DNA from 2 places in the Jejuibacter calystegiae genome. Region 2 is predicted to be linked to the other one. Evidence: predicted binding sites of a transcription regulator. Region 2 holds the regulator's gene; the other holds the start of a gene.
The links. Region 2 encodes LexA, which represses DNA repair genes until DNA is damaged. Its sites were predicted from a motif close to TNCTGTATGTACATACAGNA; they were not measured.
Positions count from the first base shown of each region.

Region 1: a site for LexA is predicted at 3,129-3,148, ahead of metR (HTH-type transcriptional regulator MetR). Genes of this name have one in related genera too.

Region 1 covers NZ_CP040428.1:1,463,083-1,470,807, forward strand. Annotated here, with positions in the region: gene pldB (lysophospholipase L2) at 1-429, shown strand, start outside; gene yigL (sugar/pyridoxal phosphate phosphatase YigL) at 457-1,263, shown strand; gene FEM41_RS06745 (carboxylate/amino acid/amine transporter) at 1,357-2,256, shown strand; gene metR (HTH-type transcriptional regulator MetR) at 2,144-3,097, opposite strand; gene metE (5-methyltetrahydropteroyltriglutamate--homocysteine S-methyltransferase) at 3,218-5,479, shown strand; gene FEM41_RS06760 (dienelactone hydrolase family protein) at 5,544-6,368, opposite strand; gene udp (uridine phosphorylase) at 6,638-7,399, shown strand; gene FEM41_RS06770 (tetratricopeptide repeat protein) at 7,494-7,725, shown strand, end outside.
Region 2 covers NZ_CP040428.1:1,566,108-1,573,832, reverse strand. Annotated here, with positions in the region: gene zur (zinc uptake transcriptional repressor Zur) at 243-758, shown strand; gene FEM41_RS07235 (CsbD family protein) at 776-985, opposite strand; gene dinF (MATE family efflux transporter DinF) at 1,044-2,378, opposite strand; gene lexA (transcriptional repressor LexA) at 2,466-3,074, opposite strand; gene FEM41_RS07220 (diacylglycerol kinase) at 3,183-3,551, opposite strand; gene plsB (glycerol-3-phosphate 1-O-acyltransferase PlsB) at 3,782-6,244, shown strand; gene ubiA (4-hydroxybenzoate octaprenyltransferase) at 6,311-7,183, opposite strand; gene ubiC (chorismate lyase) at 7,187-7,696, opposite strand.

The DNA.
Region 1 (7,725 bases), 100 kb from region 2:
GTTCGCGAGGATTACGCTATCGGCACTGGCCGCTGGCGCCCACTCCCGTTCCCCCTGAACGTATTGACCCATAGCCGGGTTCGCTATCGCCGCAATCTACGTTTTTATGCCGATGAGCCCGGGCTACGGGTAGGGGGACCTACCTGGCACTGGGTACGTGAAGGGATCCTCGCGGGTGAACAGGTACTGGCAGGGGCCGCTGAAGTCACCACGCCGATGTTACTGATTCAGGCAGAAGACGATAGGGTGGTGGATAACCGTATGCACGATCGTTTTTGCGAACTGCGAGCCGAAGCGGGTCATCCCTGTGAAGGGGAGAAACCGCTGATGATTAACGGCGCATGGCATGAGATCCTGTTTGAAAAGGACGCTATGCGGGCCGGGGCGTTAAACGCCATCGTCGATTTCTTCGACAACCACAACCAATGATTTGATTGATAAGGTAGAACTTTTTTTATGTACCCGATTATTGCGTCCGATCTGGATGGCACTCTGCTGTCCCCTGACCACCGCCTTTCACCTTACGCACGGGAGACCCTGAAGCTGCTGACCGAACGCGGTCTGCACTTTGTGTTCGCCACCGGACGCCACTATATCGATGTCGGCCAGATCCGCGACAGTCTGGGGATCCGCGCCTGCATGATCACCTCTAACGGCGCGCGGGTACATGATGCCGACGGTAAACTACTCTTCTCTCACGATCTGGATCAGGATATCGCCAGCGATCTGTTTGTCATGATGTATCAGGATCCTGAGATCGTCACCAACGTTTATCGCGATGACGAATGGTTTATCAGCCGCCATCGCCCGGAAGATATGAAATATTTTCAGGAGGCGGTGTTCCGCTATAACGTCTACCAACCGGGTCTGCTGGCGCCGGTAGGGGTGAGCAAGGTCTTCTTCACCTGTGAAGATCACGACAAGCTGCTGCCGCTGGAACAGGCGATTAATGCGCGCTGGGGCGACCGGGTTAACGTCAGCTTCTCGACGGTGACCTGCCTGGAAGTGATGGCCGGCGGCGTTTCGAAAGGCCATGCCCTGGAAGCGGTGGCAAACGGCATGGGCTATGGGCTTGCAGACTGTATCTCCTTTGGCGATGGTATGAATGATAAAGAGATGCTGACCATGGCCGGTAAGGGTTGCATTATGGGCAATGCCCACCAGCGCCTGAAGGATCTGTTACCAGAACTGGAAGTGATCGGCACTAATGGCGATAACGCCGTACCGCATTATCTGCGGCAGCTCTATCTGAATGATGATTGATTAAATAACAATCATTCGTCAACTAAATAGTCGCGCCCGCGCTTGCGGGCTTCGCTACAATGGCCCCTTTTCCCGGGCGAAGAGACCGTTACAGTGGCATTACTCATCATTACCACGATTTTGTGGGCATTTTCCTTTAGCCTGATCGGCGAATATCTTGCTGGTCACGTCGACAGCTACTTTTCCGTGTTGATGCGAGTGGGGCTGGCTGCGCTGGTATTCCTGCCGTTTCTGCGTATCCGCGGCTATCGCCTGAAAACGCTGGGACGGTATATGCTGGTGGGCGCAATGCAACTGGGGATCATGTATCTGCTGAGCTTCCAGGCCTACCTGTATCTGACGGTGTCGGAATTCCTGCTGTTCACCGTTTTGACACCGCTGTATATCACCTTGATTTATGACCTGATTAGCGGCCGCAGGCTACGCTGGGGCTATGTGTTGAGCGCTCTGCTGGCGGTGGCGGGGGCGGCGATTATTCGCTATGACCGCGTCAGCGACCATTTCTGGACCGGGCTGTTACTGGTACAGCTCGCCAACATCAGCTTCGCTATCGGCATGGTGGGCTACAAGCGGTTGATGGAGGTTGACCCCATGCCGCAGCACTGCGCCTTTTCCTGGTTCTATCTGGGGGCGTTTATCGTCGCGCTGTTGGCTTGGCTGGCGCTGGGGGATCCTCAGAACCTGCCGGAAACCTCGCTACAGTGGGGGATTCTGGTCTGGCTTGGGGTGGTGGCTTCGGGCCTGGGCTACTTTATGTGGAACTACGGTGCCACTCAGGTGGATGCAGGAACCCTGGGGATCATGAACAATATGCATGTTCCGGCGGGGCTACTGGTCAATCTGGCTATCTGGCAGCAGCAGCCCCACTGGCCGAGCTTTCTTATTGGGGGAATGGTAATAGTGCTTTCTCTGTGGGTACATCGCCGTTGGGTCGCTCCGCACTCCGCACAAACGGCAGGTGATCGCAGGCGTGGTTGCGCGCCGAATGAATAAAGGCCTGAGTCACCGGCTGGCGCTGCTCGCCGTCGCGCACGGCGGCGTAAAGTCGACTCCATAATCCCTGACCCAGGGTTTTGGTCACCACCAGACCCTGGCGTTCAAAGCTTTCCACCACCCAGTGTGGCAGGGCAGCAATGCCCATTCGCGCCGACACCATCTGAATCAGCAGCAGCGTATTATCAACGTGCTTAAGCCCAGGGCTGACGCCTGCCGGTTGCAGGAAGTGGCGCCAGATATCCAGGCGGCTGCGCTGTACCGGATAAATCAGCAGGGTTTCGTCGCTCAGATCTTCCGGCAAGATCTGCGGCCTGCCCGCCAGAGGGTGATCGGTGGCCAGTACCAGACGTACCTCAAAATCGAACATCGGCGAATAGTGAAGGCCGCTGCGCGGCAGAATGTCCGAAGTCAGCACCAGATCCAGCTCCCCCTGCTGTAGAGCAGGCTGGGGATCGAAAGTCACGCCAGAACGAAAATCCATTTCTACCTGAGGCCACTGCTGACGGAATGCCTCCAGCGCTGGCGTCAGCCACTGGATACAGCTATGACACTCAATGGCGATCCGCAGCCGGGTCTGCTGGGGTTCGTTGCAGGCCTGTAGCGCCTGGCTGATTTGCGGCATCACCTGCTCTGCCAGACGCAACAGAATCTCGCCCTGCGGCGTAAAGCGCAACGGCTGGCTTTTGCGAACGAACAGACGAAAGCCGAGCCGCTGTTCCAGATCGCTAAACTGATGCGACAGTGCCGACTGCGTCTGATGCAGCGTGGCGGCCGCGCCTGCCAGGGAGCCGTTATTGCGCAGGGCCAGCAGCGTGCGCAGGTGTTTTATCTCAATCATGAAAGTCCTTCACTTCGCCATGAACATTTTGCGCTTGAGGAATATACAGTATCGGGGAAATATGGATGTGTAAACATCTGGACGGCTAAATCATAAAGATTCATAAGAGGCGATAAGACAATGACCATCCGCAACCATACCCTTGGCTTCCCCCGTGTAGGCCTGCATCGTGAACTGAAGAAAGCGCAAGAGAGCTACTGGGCTGGCAACAGCAGCCGTGAAGCGCTGCTGGAAAACGGCCGTGAACTGCGCGCCCGCCACTGGCAGCAGCAGAAAGACGCCGGCATCGATCTGCTGCCAGTCGGCGATTTCGCCTGGTACGATCAGGTCCTGACCACCAGCCTGATGCTGGGGAATGTACCGGCGCGTCACCAGAATGCCGATGGTCAGATCGATATCGATACCCTGTTTCGTATTGCCCGCGGTCGTGCGCCGAGCGGCGAGCCTGCGGCGGCGTCGGAAATGACGAAGTGGTTTAACACCAACTATCACTACATCGTGCCGGAATTTACTCGCGGTCAAAATTTCCGTCTGGCCTGGAATCAGTTGCTGGAAGAAGTCGATGAAGCGCTGGCGCTGGGTCACAACGTTAAGCCGGTATTGCTGGGGCCGGTCACTTATCTGTGGCTGGGCAAGGTCAAAGGCGAGGCCTTCGATCGTCTGTCACTGCTGAGCGAGATTCTGCCGGTCTACCAGCAGGTGCTGGCAGAGCTGGCGAAGCGTGGCATCGAGTGGGTACAGATCGATGAGCCTGCGCTGGTGCTGGAGCTGCCCCGCGAATGGCTGGATGCTTATCAACCGGCCTATGAGGCGCTGGCGGGGCAGGTCAAACTGCTACTGACTACCTACTTTGAAGGTATTACGCCGAACCTGGATACCATTGCCGCGCTGCCGGTGCAGGGGCTGCATGTCGATCTGGTCCACGGCAGCGATGACGTAAATACTTTGCACCAGCGTTTGCCTGCCGACTGGCTGCTTTCTGCGGGGCTGGTGAATGGTCGTAACGTATGGCGTGCCGACCTGACGGAAAAATATAGCCAGATTAAAGAGGTTGTCGGCGCGCGTGAGCTTTGGGTGGGATCGTCCTGTTCGCTGCTGCACAGCCCTATCGATCTCAGCGTGGAAACCCGCCTGGATGATGAAGTGAAGAGCTGGTTTGCGTTTGCCCTGCAGAAGTGTCAGGAACTTACCCTGCTGCGCGATGCGCTGAACAGCGGCGATACTGCGGCGATCGATGAATGGAGCGCGCCAATTCAGGCTCGTCGTCACTCCACCCGAGTGCATAACGCAGCGGTGGCAAAGCGTCTGGCCGCTATCAGCGGGCGCGACAGCCTGCGTGCTAATCCGTACCCGGTACGGGCCGAAGCCCAGCGCGCGCGCTTTCAACTGCCCGCCTGGCCGACCACGACTATTGGCTCGTTCCCGCAGACCACCGAGATCCGCGGTCTGCGTCTGGACTTCAAAAAAGGGCGTCTGGATGCCGGGAACTACCGCACTGGCATCGCAGAGCACATCAAGCAGGCCATTCAGGAGCAGGAGCGTCTGGGGCTGGATGTGCTGGTGCATGGTGAAGCCGAGCGTAACGACATGGTCGAATATTTCGGCGAACATCTGGACGGTTTCGTCTTTACCCAGAACGGCTGGGTGCAGAGCTATGGCTCCCGCTGCGTGAAGCCGCCGATCGTGATTGGCGATGTCAGTCGCCCGGCGCCGATTACCGTTGAGTGGGCGACTTACGCTCAGTCTCTGACCGACAAGCCGGTTAAAGGCATGCTGACCGGCCCGGTCACCATTCTCTGCTGGTCATTCCCGCGTGAGGACGTCAGCCGCGAAACCATCGCGAAGCAGATTGCGTTGGCGCTGCGCGACGAAGTGGCGGACCTGGAGGCGGCGGGCATCGGTATCATCCAGATCGATGAACCGGCGCTGCGCGAAGGACTGCCGCTGAAGCGCGGCGACTGGCAGGCTTATCTGGAATGGGCAGTGGACGCGTTCCGTCTTAATGCCGCGGTGGCCCGTGACGAAACCCAGATTCACACCCATATGTGTTACTGCGAGTTTAACGACATCATGGATTCCATCGCCGCACTGGATGCCGATGTGATTACCATCGAAACCTCCCGTTCGGATATGGAACTGCTGGAGTCATTTGAAGAGTTCGAATATCCGAATGAGATCGGGCCGGGCGTTTACGATATCCACTCGCCTAACGTACCGGATGTGGACTGGATCGAAGCGCTGCTGAACAAGGCGGCACAGCGTATCCCTGCTGCGCGCCTGTGGGTGAACCCGGACTGTGGTCTGAAGACCCGCGGCTGGCCGGAAACCCGTGCGGCTCTGGCGAATATGGTTCAGGCGGCACAGAACCTGCGTAACGCCTGAGGCCATTAGGGTCAGAAAAGTTTGCCCCATCATCATGGACGATGAGGGGCTTTTCTGTTTTGGGTTACTTACCGGCGCCGTAACGTTCGAACCACGCCAGCATGCGCTGCCAGCCATCTTCGGCGGACTCTTTGTGGTAGCTGGGGCGGTAGTCGGCGTTGAAGGCGTGTCCCGCATCGGGGTAAACCACAATTTCTGCATTGGCGTTTGCCGCGCGCAGCGCCTGACGCATGCTCTCCACGCTATCCAACGGAATACCGGTATCCTGCGCGCCATACAGCCCCAGGACCGGCGCATTCAGATCGGTCGCAATATCGATGGGCTGTTTCGGCCAGTTCAGCGTTTTATCTCCCGTCAGTCGTCCATACCAGGCCACAGCCGCCTTTAGCTGCGGATTATGGGCGGCGTACAGCCATGAGATGCGTCCTCCCCAGCAGAAGCCAGTGATGAGCAGGCGGTTGGCATTACCGCCATGGCGTGCCGCCCAGCTGGCGACGTGGTCGAGATCGGCCATTACCTGGCTGTCCGGCACTTTACTGACCAGTTCGCTGAACAGGGTGGGAATATCGTCCCAGTCATTGGGATCGCCCTGACGGAAGTAGAGCTCCGGCGCTATAGCCAGATAGCCCTCAAGGGCCAGGCGGCGGCACAGATCGCGGATGTGTTCGTGTACGCCAAAAATCTCCTGAACCACGATAACCACGGGCAGATTTTCTGCGGGCTCTTTAGGACGAGCAAAGTAAGCGGGCATCTCTTTGCCCTGGCTGGGGATAGAGGTTTCGCCCGCATGGAGTTCATCCGCTGAGGTATGGATCGCAGAGGTCGCGACGGGGGACGCCGCCGGTGCGAATCCGGCGCCAGGCTTGTTCTGTGTCGTGCTGTCGGTCATGGCATTCTCCGTACCTGTTTTTTTGAGCTATTTTTTAGCGTAATCAAATCACTATAGTCTGAGACAATAAGGCACGCGTGTGGCAAAAGTCGGCATTCCGCTACAGGACAGGGGGCGAGTGGTCTTTGTTTGTGATTGATGTCACCTTTTTATGTCGTTTAAATGAAATTTGTTTCATCCGTGGTGAAACAGGTCACGAAAATAACCGGCTAGGTTGGTTAGAGTAGCCATGGTCTAACCGCAATCCAACCATGATCCAGGAGTCTGCCATGTCAAAGTCTGATGTTTTCCATCTTGGTCTTACCAAAAGCGACCTGCAGGGAGCGACGCTTGCTATTGTGCCCGGCGATCCGGAGCGGGTAGAGAAAATTGCCGTGCTGATGGAAAAACCGGTGAAGCTGGCCGCGCACCGTGAGTTTACTACCTGGCGGGCGGAATTGGGCGGTAAAGCGGTGATTGTCTGCTCTACCGGTATCGGTGGACCATCCACCTCGATTGCGGTTGAAGAGCTGGCGCAGTTGGGCATTCGTACATTCCTGCGGGTTGGCACCACTGGCGCCATCCAGCCCCATATCAACGTCGGCGATGTGCTGGTCACTACCGCTTCGGTGCGCCTGGACGGCGCCAGCCTGCACTTTGCGCCGCTGGAATACCCGGCGGTTGCCGATTTCACCTGCACCACGGCGCTGGTTGAAGCGGCGAAGGCGCTGGGTGTGGAAACCCATATTGGCGTGACGGCTTCATCCGACACCTTCTATCCCGGCCAGGAGCGCTACGACACTTTCTCGGGCCGTGTGACCCGTCGCTTCCAGGGCTCGATGGAAGAGTGGCAGCAGATGAGAGTGATGAACTACGAGATGGAATCCGCCACGCTGCTGACCATGTGTGCCAGCCAGGGGCTGCATGCCGGGATGGTGGCCGGGGTGATCGTTAACCGCACTCAGCAGGAGATCCCTGATGCTGAAACTATGAAGCAGACCGAAAGCCATGCCATTAACATCGTGGTGGAGGCCGCCCGACGTCTGGTTTGATTGTAAAAGATACAAATTTCGGGGCGGGACTATTTCGTCTGTTGTCTGACTGGTGAACAATGGACTTTTGGACGATAACTCAAAGGGACAGAATATGCGTTCAGGATTCAGACGCCCTCCCCAGATTTCAAAACAGGAGCGGTTTTACGCCATCGCGGCACAATTTCGTAGTGCGATGGCACAGCAGGATTATGCCCAGGCTGCGCGTTGCTGTGAGCAGATTCTTTCCGTCATGCCGGATAACCTCCAGGTCCTTAGCGATTATGCGCTTTGCCTGATGCGGATGGAGAAGTACGAAAAAGCGTACCAAAGTTATCTGCGGATCT
Region 2 (7,725 bases):
TGCTATCAAAATCACAATATGCGATATATCGCCAGGAATCAGATCTTATTTACAGAAATATATATGATAAAAATGCATTTCATCATGCAATAACACTTCTCTATTAAGGTGCGTAATCCCCCGCCTTAACACCTGACTGCCGCGCCGTATCACACTCCAGGTGACGACTGCGTTCAGGATATCGGCGTTTTAGCGGGTTCATGATAAAATTGGGCAAGATTCCGAGATAACGAGGCAGACTGATGGATATGACGACACCGCAAGATGTGCTGGCGCGTGCAGAGAAACTGTGCCAGCAGCGCAACGTGCGCCTGACGCCTCAGCGCCTTGAAGTACTGCGTCTGATGACGCTGCAGGATAGCTCCATTAGCGCCTACGATCTGCTCGATCTGCTGAAGGCCAGCGAACCCCAGGCCAAGCCCCCTACCGTATACCGGGCGCTGGATTTTCTTCTGGAGCAGGGGTTTGTACACAAAGTTGAGTCCACTAACAGCTATGTGCTGTGCCATCACTTTGATGAGCCTATGCACACTTCCGCCATGTTTATCTGCGATCGCTGCGGTTCGGTGAAAGAGGAGAGTGCGGAAGGTGTGGAGGAGATAATGCACAAGCTGGCGGCCGGTAACGGCTTTGCTCTACACCACAATGTGATCGAAGCACACGGTCTGTGCGCGCCCTGCGCCGAAGTGGAAGCCTGCCGCAACCGCGAAATCTGCCAGCACGATCACAGCGTCGCCGTGAAAAAACGCGGGCGCTAAACCGCGCCCACGCCCTGCTACCAGCGGTAATCGTTACGCTTTTCCCACTGGGTCACCTCTTTTTCTGCCTGGGCTCTGGCGTAGCCATAGCGTTGCTGAAGCCTGCCAATCAGCCGCTCATGACGGCCGCTGGCAATGGCGCCGTCATCGTCGGTCATCCTGCCCCAGGCTTCGCGGACTCTACCCACCAGACGCCGGCAGCCGCCTTCGATTTCGTCTCTGAGCATCGCGTACCTCCTGCGCCGGATTTAGCTTTACTCACCCATTAAGTATAGCCTTACAGGCTCACTGGTGGCCCGGCACCTTAAACCAGGTGTCGTTACGCCAGTGACGGCGCCAGATCCAGCCCAGGGAGAGGCCACGCAGCCCCAGAAATACCGTCAGAGCCAGCCACAAGCCATGGTTGCCCAGCCAGGGCAGCGTCAGTAGCGTCAGTCCGAATCCCAGCGCGGCAACCGCCATGCTGTTACGCATTTCCGCGCCGCGGGTGGCCCCCACAAACATGCCATCCAGCAGATAACACCAGACGCCAACCAGCGGCAGCACCGCCTGCCATAGCAGATAGCGATCCGCCTGAGCCTGAAGTTCGGGGATTGAGGTTAACAGGGCTACGATCTGCGCCCCCGCCAGGGCGTAGATCGCCGCGAAGCAGAGCGCCACCAGACCCGCCTGGCGGCAGGCGGCTCGCCATACGCTCAACAACTGCCCGGTGCTGCGCGCGCCAAAGGCCTGGCCGGAGTGGGCCTCTACCGCATAAGCAAAACCATCCAGCGCATAGGCGGTGAAGGTCAGCATGGTCATCAATACCGCGTTAATCGCCACGATTTCGCTACCGAGGCGCGCACCGCAAATGGTAATACCGGCAAAACAGAGCTGAAGCAGCAGGGAACGCAGCATAATGTCGCGGTTCAAAGCCAGCAGGCGGCGAATATTGCCGCGCCAGGCCTGCTTCAGCATATCCATCGAAATGCCACGTAGCCGCAGTACCCGCCACACCATCACCAGCCCGATAAGCAGCGTCGCATATTCGGCAATGACCGTCGCCAGCGCCGCCCCCTGCACGTTCATATGCAGGCCCACCACAAACCAGAGATCCAGCGAAATATTCAGCAGGTTACCCACCACCAGCAGAATAACCGGTGCCCGGGCGTACTGGACACCCAGCAGCCAACCCAGCAGTACCAGATTGGCGAGCGTTGCCGGAGCGCTCAGCCAGCGAATGGCCAGGAAGCGCTGCGCCTGATACAGAACCTGCTCGCTGCCGCCGACAATGTACAAAGCCAAATCGATCAGCGGAGTACGTAACGCCACGATCAGCACACCGGCAATCAACGCCAGCATCAGCGGCTGAACCAGCGATCTGGCCAGCGCCGGCGCATTTTTCGCGCCCCATGCCTGAGCCGCAAAGCCGGTGGTGCTCATCCGCAGGAACAGCAGCAACATAAACAAAAAGCTGGTCGTCGTAGCGCCAACGGCAACGCCGCCCAGATAATCCGGCGAGTCGAGATGACCAATGACCGCAGTATCCACCAGCCCCAGCAGCGGTACCGTCACGTTAGAGAAAATCATCGGCAGCGCCAGCCGCCATAATGCTTTATCGGTTTTTTGGAAAAGGGGCATGGCCATTATCCGGTTATGCAGTCAGGAGAGTTAAAGCAGAGACGCGCCCGGGAACGGACGCGTCAGCAGGGGGATGCGTTTATAAATTCAGAGCCATTCGCCGTTGCGGATCACCCCGACGGCCAGCCCTTCAATAGTAAAATTCTGTTCGCGCAGATCGACCACAATAGGTTCAAACTCGCTGTTTTCCGGCAGCAGTTGCACCGTGTTGCCCTGCTTCTTCAGGCGTTTAACCGTGACTTCATCTTCAATGCGAGCCACGATGACCTGACCGTTGCGCGCCTCCTGAGTCTTATGTACCGCCAGCAGGTCACCATCCATAATGCCGATATCTTTCATCGACATACCGCTCACTCGCAGCAGGAAGTCCGCACTCGGTTTAAACAGGGAAGGGTCGACCTGATAGTGGCCTTCAATATGCTGCTGGGCCAGCAGCGGCTCACCCGCGGCAACGCGCCCAACCAGCGGCAGCCCCTCTTCTTCTTCATGCAGCAGTCGGATACCGCGTGAAGCGCCAGAGACGATTTCGAGAACCCCTTTGCGCGCCAGAGCCTTCAGGTGTTCTTCTGCGGCATTAGGCGAACGGAAGCCCAGTCGCTGCGCGATTTCCGCACGGGTGGGCGGCATTCCCGTCTGGCTGATATGCTCCCTGATGAGATCAAAAACCTCTTGTTGCCTGGCCGTTAACGCTTTCATTCCGCCCCCTGGGTGTATATACAGTTATGCTGTGAGTATATACAGCAGAAGGCGATTTTGGAACCACAACGTGGTAAAAAGTCAGCGTTTTATCCGTTTCCTGAAGCTTTACCGCAAATGCGACCAGAGTAGCGTGACCCAGGTGAAAAGCGCGACGATAATCGCTAACAGCACGGCGGCGGAGCCCATATCTTTCGCGCGACCGGAAAGTTCGTGATAATCGCTGCCGATCCGGTCAACAACGGCTTCGATGGCGCTATTCAGAATTTCGACGATCGTGACCAGCATGACGGAGCCAATCAGCAGCACGCGCGTCATGGCGTCAACATCCAGCCAGCAGGCCACTATAATGGCAATAACCGCGGCGACCCCTTCCTGGCGGAAGGCCGCTTCGTTACGCCACGCCGCGCTCAGACCTTTCCAGGAATAGCCGGCAGCTTTGATGATACGGGTAAAACCAGTGGTATTATTCGCCATGTAATGGAAACCTTTTCAAAAAACACACTCTAAATAGTTCAGTTGCATCAAAGCGGCAAGGGCGCGCCCGAGCCGATTAACGAAGCCAGACCGAATGCAGCAGGCAGTATGACGAAAATCAGCGTCAACGCCAGCGCGCTTCGATTAATAGTGGTGCCGCAGAATTTCCGTGCCGTTTCTGGTATTCTGACGGCGCATTTGCATGATTAACCAGAGGCTTTACATCATTTATGTCAGGCTGGTCCCGATTTTTATACAAGCTCCTTAATTTACCATTAAGTATTCTGGTAAAGAGCAAGTCAATTCCGGCGGATCCCTGCGCCGAACTTGGCCTGGATACTTCGCGTCCGATTATGTACGTTCTGCCCTATAACTCGAAGGCAGACTTGTTGACGCTGCGTGCGCGCTGTCTGGCCCACGATCTGCCGGACCCCATGGAGCCGCTGGAAGTGGACGGCGTCGTCCTGCCGCGCTATGTGTTCGCGCACGACGGTCCCCGCGTCTTCACCTATTACACGCCTAAACAAGAGTCCATCAAACTATTCCATAACTATCTGGATCTACACCGCAGTAATCCGAATCTTGACGTTCAGATGGTACCCGTCTCTGTGATGTTCGGCCGTGCGCCGGGCAAAGAGAAAGGGGAAGCCAACCCGCCGCTGCGCAATCTGAACGGTATTCAAAAATTCTTCGCCGTGATCTGGCTGGGCCGCGACAGCTTTGTGCGCTTCTCGCCACCGGTTTCTCTGCGCCGTATGGCTACCGAACATGGTACGGACAAGCGTATCGCCCAGAAGCTGCTGCGTATCGCCAGAATGCACTTCTCGCGTCTGCGTCTGGCGGCCGTAGGGCCACGTCTGCCGGCCCGTCAGGATCTGTTTAATAAGCTGCTGTCCTCGAGGGCCATTGCCCGGGCGGTAGAAGACGAAGCGCGTACCAAAAAGATCTCCCATGAAAAGGCCCAACAGAACGCCGTAGCCCTGATGGAAGAGATAGCGGCTAACTTCTCTTACGAAGCTATCCGCGTAACCGATCGCGTACTGGGTTTTACCTGGAACCGGCTCTATCAGGGCATCAACGTCCATAACGCCGAGCGCATTCGTCAACTGGCCCACGAGGGCCACGAACTGGTCTATGTCCCCTGCCACCGCAGCCATATGGACTATCTGCTGCTCTCTTACGTGCTCTACCACCAGGGGCTGGTACCACCGCATATCGCTGCTGGTATCAACCTTAACTTCTGGCCAGCGGGCCCGATTTTCCGCCGCCTGGGCGCATTCTTCATCCGCCGTACCTTCCGGGGCAATAAGCTCTATTCCACCGTATTCCGCGAATATCTGGGTGAGTTGTTCAGCCGCGGTTACTCGGTAGAGTACTTTGTGGAAGGCGGACGTTCGCGTACCGGACGGCTGCTGGATCCGAAAACCGGTACCCTGTCGATGACCATTCAGGCGATGCTGCGCGGCGGTACCCGCCCCATCACGCTGGTTCCCATCTACATTGGCTACGAACATGTCATGGAAGTGGGCACCTATGCGAAAGAGCTGCGCGGTGCCACCAAAGAGAAAGAGAGCTTCACTCAGATGGTACGCGGCTTAAGCAGGTTGCGTAATCTGGGTCAGGGTTACGTTAACTTCGGCGAGCCGATTCCGCTGAACAACTGGCTGAACCAGAACGTGCCGGAATGGCGTGACGATATCGATCCCATCGAAGCGGTACGCCCGGCCTGGCTGACGCCGTCAGTCAACGCTATCGCCGCAGATCTGATGGTGCGCATTAACAACGCCGGCGCGGCAAACGCCATGAATCTGTGCTGTACCGCGCTACTGGCGTCACGTCAGCGCTCTCTGACCCGCGAACAGCTAACCGAACAGCTGAACTGCTATCTGGATATTATGCGTAACGTCCCCTATTCGCCGGACGCGACGGCGCCGAAAGTCACCGCCGATGAACTGATCAATCACGCGCTACAGATGAACAAGTTCGAAGTGGAAAAAGATACGATCGGCGACATCATCATTCTACCGCGCGAGCAGGCGGTACTGATGACCTACTACCGCAATAACCTGATGCATATGCTGGTGCTGCCATCGCTGCTGGCCATGATGATTACCCAACGCCGTCATCTGACCCGCAGTGCGCTACTGGAGCAGGTGACGCTGCTCTACCCGATGCTGAAGAGCGAGTTATTCCTGCGTTGGGAAAAAGAGGCGCTGCCCGCGGAGATCGACGCGCTACTGGACGAACTACAACGCCAGGGGCTGATCCTGATTAACGGCGATACGCTACAGGTGAACCCGCTGCGCTCCCGTACCCTGCAACTGCTGGCGGCAGGCGTGCGCGAGACCATTCAGCGTTATGCCATCACCTTCTGGCTGCTGGGTGCCAACCCGGGCATTAACCGCGGCACTCTGGAAAAAGAGAGTCGCACTCTGGCACAGCGCCTGTCGGTTCTGCATGGTATCAATGCGCCGGAATTCTTCGATAAGGCGGTCTTCTCTACTCTGGTGCTGACCCTGCGCGATGAAGGCTATATCAGCGACAGCGGCGACGCTGAATCTGAACGAGCGCTGCAGGTTTACCAACTGCTGGCCGAACTGCTGACCTCCGATGTGCGCCTGACCATTGAGAGCGCCACCTCGCAGAATGGCGGTATCGAGGCCAAAGAAGAAGCAACGGAACAGGCTGAATAACGCGCCGTAAAAATGAAAAAAGCCGGTCAGGTGTTACACCGACCGGCTTTTTTATGCACTCAATAATCAGAAATGCAGATAGCTCAGCACCAGACCGATAAACAGCGCCAGGCCAACATAGTTGTTGTTCATAAAGGCCCGGAAGCAGGCATCGCGATCTCGGTTCGCTATCATCTTCTGCTGCCAGACAAACAACCCGGCGGCAATGGCAATCGATGCATACCACAGGCCGCCAAGGCCATTCAGCACGCCAAGCAGTATCATGATCGCCACCACGCCAGATTGCAACAGACCAATAATCAGTTTGTCATAGCGGCCAAACAGAATCGCCGTAGACTTAACGCCAATCTTCAAATCGTCATCGCGATCCACCATGGCGTACTCGGTATCGTAGGCCACGGCCCAGAGAATATTCGCCAGGAACATCAGCCAGCAGGAGATCGGCACGCTTTCACTAACGGCGGAGAAAGCCATCGGTATCGCCCAGCCGAAAGCTGCGCCCAGCACCACCTGGGGCAGATGGGTGTAGCGCTTCATAAAGGGGTAAACCCATGCCAGCGCCAGCCCGGCCACCGACAGCAGGATCGTCATGCTGTTCAGAGTCAGCACCAGCAGGAAGGAGAGCAGCACCAGCACCCCAAACAGAATACGGGCCTCTTTTTCACTCACCGCGCCGCTGGGCAGGGGACGATTCGCTGTACGCTTCACATGACCATCGAACTTGCGGTCCGCGTAGTCATTCACCACACAGCCCGCGGCACGCATCAACCAGACGCCCGCCACAAAAACCAGCAGTATCGTTAACGGCGGCGCGCCCGGGGTTGCCATCCACAGCGCCCACAGCGTCGGCCAGAGCAGCAACAGCGCGCCTATGGGCTTATCAGTGCGCATCAATCGGTGATACGCCAGCAGCTTATTCTGCTTCAGAGTCCACTCCATTTTTTATTCCTCTCGATACAGCGGCGACGCAGGAAGGAAAAGCTCGGTCAACAACAGCGGTTTTCCTGAGAGCCGGAGACGGGAACGGCGCCCCCACAGCTCTGCACTACGTCCGGTTTCAATAAAATCGCGCGTCAGGGTCGATGATGAAAACAGATAACGCCCTAACGGGGTAGTTCCCAACTGGCGCAGCGCCAGCTCCGGGCCATTCAGCGTTGACTGCGGCACCAGCGTCCGGCCAGCAAGCCAGGGTTCGCCATCGCCGCACAGCAAAATCTCACGTAGCCAGAAGCGCTCTTCGTCCGGCAGTAGCGCCGCTTCCCCGGGCATCAGCTCTCCGGCATCAACAAAGGCTTCGCGCAGTATATCCACGCTGACCCTGTGGCAGTATTGCTCAAAGCGTTTCGTCATGGAATCTTCCAGCAGCAGCCAGTCGCTCAGTGCGTGGCTTAAAGCAGGAATATCCTGAAAGTAGTGGAGTTCGCGCAGCTGCGCCAGCGCGGGATGGGACATAACACCTTCTCCGGAAAAAATTCTGAAGG